2 regions of the Paenibacillus sp. 01T47 genome follow, and region 1 is predicted to be linked to the other one. Evidence: riboswitches for the same ligand, from Rfam matches in the RefSeq annotation. Region 1 holds a riboswitch; the other holds the start of a gene.
The links. Region 1 has a riboswitch for cobalamin ahead of AC1DOV_RS11290 (DUF4430 domain-containing protein). Riboswitches for the same ligand answer to the same signal wherever they lie in the genome.
Positions count from the first base shown of each region.

Region 2: it holds a riboswitch for cobalamin, as region 1 does, so the genes downstream of both, metE (5-methyltetrahydropteroyltriglutamate--homocysteine S-methyltransferase) here and AC1DOV_RS11290 (DUF4430 domain-containing protein) in region 1, are expected to answer to the same signal.

Region 1 is NZ_JBFTPA010000004.1:304,853-309,010, reverse strand. Features, by position in the region: gene AC1DOV_RS11300 (ABC transporter ATP-binding protein) at 1-143, opposite strand, end outside; gene AC1DOV_RS11295 (energy-coupling factor transporter transmembrane component T) at 134-1,003, opposite strand; gene AC1DOV_RS11290 (DUF4430 domain-containing protein) at 996-1,769, opposite strand; cobalamin riboswitch at 1,946-2,146, opposite strand; gene AC1DOV_RS11285 (ABC transporter ATP-binding protein) at 2,161-2,826, opposite strand; gene AC1DOV_RS11280 (ABC transporter permease) at 2,823-4,158, opposite strand, start outside.
Region 2 is NZ_JBFTPA010000003.1:197,242-201,399, reverse strand. Features, by position in the region: gene metE (5-methyltetrahydropteroyltriglutamate--homocysteine S-methyltransferase) at 1-1,196, opposite strand, end outside; cobalamin riboswitch at 1,346-1,539, opposite strand; gene kduD (2-dehydro-3-deoxy-D-gluconate 5-dehydrogenase KduD) at 1,684-2,439, opposite strand; gene AC1DOV_RS08300 (DeoR/GlpR family DNA-binding transcription regulator) at 2,444-3,238, opposite strand; gene kduI (5-dehydro-4-deoxy-D-glucuronate isomerase) at 3,264-4,094, opposite strand.

The DNA of each region.
Region 1 (4,158 bases):
AGCAGCGTCGTTTTGCCGCAGCCGGATGCCCCACAAAGGACGACAAAATCGCCTGGCTTGATATTTAAAGTAATGTTATCGAGTGCTGCAACCGTTGATTCCGGATAATGGAACGTCAATTGATCAACCTGAATTACTTCCATGACCTTCTCTCCATTTCTTCAAGTACGACTGGTGTTAACAGAAAGGCGCAATAGCAAGCGTATGCAATGCCTTCCCCCCTATGAAACTGCATTGTTTCCAGACGCGGGTAAATAGTAAGCACACCAAAACCTTGCATCCAGCCCCAAATGCATACTAGTGCCATTGCTCCAAGAAACAATAGAACATACCAATCTCTACGATCCATACGATAGATGACATAAGAGCTTCGTTTAGCTGCGCCATACCCTCTAGCTTTCATAGAATCAGCGGTCTGAAGCGCCTCCTCCAAGGACCAGGTCAACAGCACACGAACGAGCAGCATGCCATCCTTGCTCCGTTTTTTCAAGCTGCCTTCGAGAATCGAAACCCCTTTTATTCGTTGAACCGTAGTAATTTGATCCAGTCTCCGCAAGAAAAGCGGTACGAACCGAATCGACATCGAGGTTAGCAGTGCAGTTCGCGGAGCGACTCGTGAAAATAAATACATCCATTTCTCCGTCGTAACAATCTGCTGAAACGATACAAAGGCTAGTAAAATGCACAATAAAGAGAGCATCATCGTCACACCATATAAAATAGCTTCCAACGTGATCGGCTGATCCATAAAATAAAATAAAATATGCCGCCCGCGATGAGAAAACAGCGGGTTAAGAACAGCAACTAAACCGCCCATTAGAACATAATAAGGAAGCAGCTTAAGCAGCCGCTTCCCTTCGCCATGAATGACAATAATTACCGTAATCGCAGCAAGTGACGTCAATAAGAAAACAGGATGAAATAAGAGCATGCCGAATGTAATGACTCCTGCATAATAACTGAAGCTCGTAACCGGATGTACCGAACCGAACGCACTATTCATCGAATTTTGCTCCTATATCCTCGCCAAGATCAGTCGTGTACAACCATTCAATAACATCACCTTCATTAACCTTGTAAACCCCGGCGCCCTTGTTAGGAAACTCACCGTTTACTCGGTACATCCAGCCGCTCTTCGCACCCAGATCGAATTCGTAAATATTATCGATGCCTTCGATATAAGCACCGCCTTTAACACCTCTGTATTCCATTTGTATTTTGTTTTTTCTCGTAATTTTCTTCAATACATCTAGAACGGTATCGTCCTTCTTGAACTCTACGGCTGTTGGTGCAAGCACCGTTCCCGTATCTTTGTCCGCGACAATTGAAATCGTAACCGTCTGCATAGGATTCGGCGTTGCAACAGGCGTGACGGGCTTCGCAGTAGCCGCACTGTCTGTTTTGGTTGGTTTCGCAGAAGTAGTAGGCTTCGTTTTTGGATCATCCAGTTTTGGCTCATTTGTCTGCTTCGGCTTCGGGGAAGGCGTTGCTTGCTTACCGCCAGCGTTGTCGGTTGCCTTCGCGTTATCTTGATCTTTATCTTCGCTAGGCAACTGCGTTGCCTCTGCCGTTTCTGATGCTGAAGTACTCGTTGGCTGCTCATCAGCGGCTTTCTCCGCTTCTTTTCCCACTTGTCCTTCGTTGCTGGTTTGCACTTGATTGGTATTGGAATTAACGCTTTGTGCCGGACTGGCACAGCCAGCTAATAAACCAATAAACAGCCATAGGATGATTAAGCTTGGTAACCATTTCTTGTAGATCTTTGCCATCGTCTCTTTTCTGCTCCTTTTTGTCTCATTCACACAAACCTTAACAATAAAAAAAAGACCCCCTTCTATTAGGGGATCTGCATGCCGAATGTAAGAATAGCAACCGTATATAACTAAAATATATGATGCGTCCTGCAAAACGATTACGCCTCCACATTCTTTACCCCCGAAGAATGAGAAACAAAATAAAAAAGGCAGGTTTCCTGGCTTGTGCGTCAACGCGATTCTCACACCTTCCCATCCTTGAATCGGACAGTGGCATTTGCAGAGAATCACTCTTCACATACAGTGGCGGGACCGCGCCGGCATTGAACCGGACTTCCCTATTAAGCAAACAAAAGCATGCTTTTGTTTGCACCTTCTCTATTCAATTATGCGATTATTTAATCAATCATATCGGGATTGCTGGGGTTTGTCTATATGGGATTTGAATGATTCGATCGCAAATAGCAGCTGCATCCTCTTGATCATGGGTGACGAACATACACGTAATTTGGGCTTTGTGAAGCAATCGCTTCAGCTCCTCCCGAATGCTTTGCTTTAAGTGTGAATCCAAACTGCTAAATGGCTCATCCATCAACAGCATCAAGGGAGACGGGGCAAGCGCACGAGCAAAAGCAACACGCTGCTGCTGACCGCCGCTAAGCTCATGCGGATAACGCTTGACGAAATCATTTAACTGTATCAGCTCCAGCATTTCATCCAGCCGTTTGAATCTGTCTTTTCTTGATAATCGATGTAAACCAAATAATATATTTTGACCGACAGTCAGATGAGGAAACAACGCATAATCCTGAAACACCATGCCTATGCCGCGCTGCTCAGGCTGAATAAACTGCTGATCATCTACTAAAACCCTGCCGCCAGCGGCAATACGTCCCGAGGCAGGAATCTCAAGCCCGGCAATAATCCGCAACAGCGTGCTTTTCCCGCAACCGCTTTGACCAAGCACTCCAACAACTTCACCCTTCTGCATTTGCATCGTAAAGTTTTCCAATACACTCTTTTTCCCATTATCATAGCTAAAAGAAACGTTAGTCAGCTCAAAAAAGTTCATCTGGATTTCTTCTCTCCCAACCGATGATAAACAAAAACAGTTGCCATTCCCACCGTGATTATGAATAAAGACGGTACCGAAGCTTGATGAATTTGCTCATCGCTTGCATATTGATAGGCTTTTGTCGCTAGCGTCTCAAAATTAAACGGGCGCAGCAGCAGCGTCAGCGGCAGCTCCTTCATAATTTCCATAAAGGTAAGCAGGAAGCCTGCTAATATGGATCCTTTTATTAAAGGCAAGTCAACTTTGAAGAAGGTAGCAGTCATACCGATGCCGAGCGTTCTGGAAGCTTCAGAATAACGATTGCCTATTTTATCAAATCCCGCTTCCACCGCATTAAATCCTACACCAAGGAAGCGGATTACATAGGCGAAAATAAGCATTACGAGCGACATGCTGAGCACGAGCTTGCTCGATCCAAAACCTAACCATGAATAGACGCCGCTTAATTGATGGTCTAGGGAAATAAACAAAGCAAGCACGCCAATGGACAAAACAGCACCCGGGATAGAGTAGCCCATTAAAATTAGCTTTGTTGCTGCAAGCGACAAAAGCGATCGATTCAGGCTCCGGCTTACATTGGCGACAATAACTGCAAGCAGCATCAACACGGTAATCGCAACAATGGAAACCAAAAGCGTGTTTGAGACGAGCTGCGCAAATTTGCTGTTCAATACATCTTGATATGTCCATGTCGCCCAAACGAGGAGCTGAACTACTGGAATAGCGAACGAAAGGGCAAATATAACCGTGCTCACAAAAATAGCAGCAGCTGTCCCTAAATAGGATAACTTCCTTCGTTTAAGCGGATTAAGCTTGCTTGTCGCGGAATGATACATTTTTCGCCTGCGAAGCAGTCTCTCCATAATAAACAATCCAATAATAGCGCTCATTAGGAGCGCAGATAATCTCAGGGCAGAATCAACGTCATACATACCAAACCATGTTTTGAAAATCGTTGCAGTAAACGAAGCAATGCCAAAATGTTTTGTTACTCCAAAATCATTCAGTACCTCAAATGCGACGAGGCTGGCTCCGCCGATAATTGCAGCCTGCGACAAAGGCAATACGATTCGGAAAAAGATATGAAGCTGCCCTTTGCCGAGCAATCTTGCGTTTTCTATGAAAGCTGCGCTTTGCTTCTCCATAAAGGTTTTGGTCATCAAATAAATGTAAGGAAATAAAAACATTGAAAATATGAAAATAGCGCCTTTCATGGACAATATATCAAAATAAGCTTGGTTAGGGGTTACGCCGAGCGTATTTCGCATAAAAACTTGTATGCTGCCCGTATAGCTCAGCATAGAACCGTAAGTATAAGCTGCAATATAT
Region 2 (4,158 bases), on a different contig from region 1:
CGATTGCGGGCAGGAGAAATGGATAAATGATGAATCCGCTCGCCGTTAAGCTTAAGCTCAAGCTTGCGCAGTTCTGAGATGTCCGCCTCATTTACAGTCGCTGTTTCACTTAGCCACACAATTTCATCCAGCTTTTCTTCCGCGAATGCAAGCGCCTCACGCAGCTCTACTGGCAGATTGGTTTCGTTTTTTGCCGTTACCGGCACATGCAGCAGGCTGCATGACGATTGAATGATCGCGCGCTCAGCTGGAATGTATGCCGAAAGCTTTTGCAGCAATTCGAGCTTTTGCTTATAGTCTGAGCGCCAAATGTTGCGTCCGTCTACAAGTCCGATACCGACGAGCTTATCCTTCGGATAACCAAATTGCTCCAGCGACTTCAAGTTTTGCTCCAAACCATGAACGAAATCCAAACCGATCGCTTGTACCGGGAGAGCAACTACAGCTTCATAATGCTCAACCGCCTCAAAATACGTTTGAAGCATTATGTTAAGCGCTGGTGCTGCTTGGTTCAGCCTTGCATAAATCGATTCAACCCATTGCATCTCTTCCTCAGAAATAGAGGTAACAAGGATGGGCTCATCGATTTGCATCCATTGTACGCCTTCTTGCTCAAGCTCCTTAAGCAGCTGAGCATAAAGCGGTATAAACTGCTCAATAAGCTGCGGAAGCTGCTTGGCATCGTAGCCCTTCGACAGCTTGAGGAAGGTGTATAGACCGATAATGACAGGTTTACCTTCAATGCCAAGCTTTTCTTTGGCTTCGCGGTACGCAATCAGCGGACGGTTTTCCGTCAGTACCGGAGCAGCACCCGCAAGTTCTGGCACAATATAGTGATAGTTGGTATTAAACCATTTGGTCATCTCGCAGGCTTGTGCTTCCTGTGTCCCTCTCGCCATTGCGTAGTAGGTCTGTACGGGAACAGGACCTCCATCATAGGAAAAACGATCTGGCACAAGGCCAAACATCGCTGCAGTATCCAGCATTTGATCATACAACGTAAAATCATTAACAGGAATTAGCGAAATTCCTTTATCCTTTTGCAGCTTCAGGTTGTTAAGACGAATACTTTCAAGCGTTTGGAGGAATACCGTTTCGTCCAAATCACCTTTCCAAAAGGCTTCAAGCGCTTTTTTCCATTCCCGATTTTCGCCGATACGCGGATATCCAAGTACACTGTTTTGCAGTTTGCTCACGTTCATATTTCCTCCTAATAAATGTAATTATTATGAAATAAAAGCACAAAAAAGAGCGTCGTTACCTTAAAGAAGCAAAGGTAAAGACGCCCGGCGTTTTAATAAACAGCGGTTCTGTCTTAACACCTCCCTATCTCCCGTAGGTAAAATCAGTGTCGTTCAAATAGGCAGGTCTCCTGGCTCCAGAATCATCATCGTAAGCTTGCCTTCCCAACCGGTTAAGATCAGTGGCGTTAGCGCTTAGACTCCTCTGTTACAGTGGCGGGACCGCGTCGGTTTTGCACCGGACTTCCCTTTTAAGCTCAAGCTATACAGCAAGAGCACCTATTTCCACTTATTTCAGTTGTTGATCGCATTTTTTAGGATCACGAATAACTATACACGCAAAATAATAACCATACAATGGAAATCATTATAATATCAAAAAAAGACTCTCCTCTAAGCAGCCTGCGCTGCAAAAGGAAAGCCTTATTGGTTTTTTATATAATTACCTAACCAGCCAACCGCCATCAACAGCCAAAATATGGCCGTTCATATAATCAGAAGCTGAAGAAGCTAGGAATACCGCTGGTCCAATCAAATCCTGCGATGTACCCCAGCGTCCCGCTGGTATGCGCTGCAAAATTTGAGCACTGCGAACAGGATCCTCGCGAAGCGCTTCGGTGTTGTCTGTACTCATGTAGCCTGGGGCTATGGCATTTACCTGCAAGCCTTTAGCTGCCCATTCGCTAGCAAGCGCTTTGGTAAGACCGGCAACGGCATGTTTGCTGGACGTATAGCCCGGAACATTAATTCCGCCTTGGAAGGTTAACATCGACGCAATGTTAATAATTTTCCCTGAGCCCTGTTCAATCATATGTTTCCCGGCCAGCTGGGAAAGGAGAAATACAGAATTCAAGTTAACATCGAGTACATCCTGCCAGTCCTCGTAGCTATGCTCTGCAGCTGGTGTGCGGCGAATGATACCCGCGTTGTTGACCAAAATATCGATGCGTCCCAGTTCTTCAACTGTACGATCAACAATTCCAGCAAGCTTCGTTCGGTCAGCAATATCGGTCTGAATTGTAATCGCTTTGCGTCCAAGCTCTCTTATCGCTGCTGCCGTTTTGTCAGCAGGCGTTTGGTTCGTGACAAGCGCGATATCCGCACCCGCTCGTGCTAATCCAAGCGCAATCGCTTCCCCAAGCCCGCGCCCTGCACCTGTGACGACAGCTGTTTTACCCGTCAAATCAAACAAACTCATCGGCTCAGCTCCTACCTTTAGTACGCTTCCCATTTTCCGAAAGCGCTGCTTTCATCATTTTTATATTTTGTGACTCATACCTCGCCGCAACGTCCGCATCTATACCTTCGTCTGTGATGATATAGTCAATTTCATGCAAACCGGCAAACGTTATTAGTGCACCCTTATCGAATTTGTTATGATCGGCAAGGCAGTAGACGACCTTGGCATTTTCCATATACAGTTTCTTCAGCTTCGTCAATTCTTCTGTGAATATGGTAAGCCCATATTCCATATGAATGCCGGTTGTGGAAAGAAACAGCTTGTGTACATTCAGTCGTTTAATCCATTCCTGCGATTCTGCGCCGATAAGCAAATTGTTATGCCGGTAGCCCCCGGGAATAACAAGCCTTACTTGGTCCTTCGCAGTCAGCTCCCGAATGATAAGCAGATCGTTCGTAAGCACCGTAACCGGGATGTTGGGCAGACGTTTTGCCATTTCGAGCGTAGTACTGCCAGCATCAAGCGCAATAATATCATTAGGCTCGATGCATGAAAGAGCAAGCTCCGCAATCGCCGCCTTCTCCCGCTGATGCTTGCTGTTTGGGAATTGCAGCGGATAAAGGCTGTCTTCGCCTCTATGCTGGGGCACAGCTCCGCCATGAGTCCGTTTCAGCAATCCCTTCTCTTCCAGCTTCTCTAAATCTTCACGAACTGTTTTCTCCGTGACTTGAAACAGCTCGCTTAGCTCGGAAACTTTAACCGCGCCAAGCTGCTCCAATTTATCTATAATCTTACGATGCCGTTCGGCAGCAAGCATAGTGCACCCCCTGTAGCGAATGTTTCTATTTTAGCTCGCTTGCAGGTACGGCGTCCATATCTGTAAATGTGTAGTTCTCTCCAGCCATCGACCAGCAGAATGTATAATTGCTTGTGCCCACTCCTGAGTGGATCGACCATGGCGGTGAAAGAATCGCTTGGTCATTGGCAACAACAAGATGTCTCGTCTGCGAAGGCTCGCCCATCATATGGAATACGCGAGCATCATCATTCATGTCGAAGTACAAGTATGCTTCCATGCGGCGGTCATGGACATGAGAAGGCATCGTATTCCAGACGCTTCCCGTTTTCAAGCTCGTTACACCAAGCATAAGCTGGCAGCTTTGGATGCCGTCTGCGTGGATATATTTATAAAGAATACGTTCATTGGAAGTCTCCTGCGAACCAAGATGAGTCGGATTCGCTTCCTCCATCGTCATCTTGCGTGTTGCAATTTCAGCATGCGCAAGCGCGGAACAGAAATAAAGCTTCGCAGGGTTTGCTTTATCTACACTTGACAGCAGCACCTGACGTTTGCCCTTGCCAACATAAAGCACGTCGAGCTTATTCAGCTCGTATACTTCCCCATCAACGGAAATCGAAGCAGGTCCGCCAATATTCAAGAAACCAACCTCGCGGCGTTCCAAGAAATATTCGGTTTTTAGCGTTGCAGCATCCTCCAGCTCAAGCGTCTCGTTCACAGGCAATGCTCCGCCTACAACCATTCTGTCATAATGCGTATATGTCATTTTTAATTGATCTTGCTCAAACAAGCTTTCGATCAAAAACTCGCTGCGCAGACGTTCCGTATCATATTGCTTCACATCAGTAGGATTCGTAGTATGGCGTACTTCCATTGGATAAAAGCCTCCTAAAAGTTATTTGCGTTAGACTCGCCTCGCAAGCTACGCTAATGTTTGT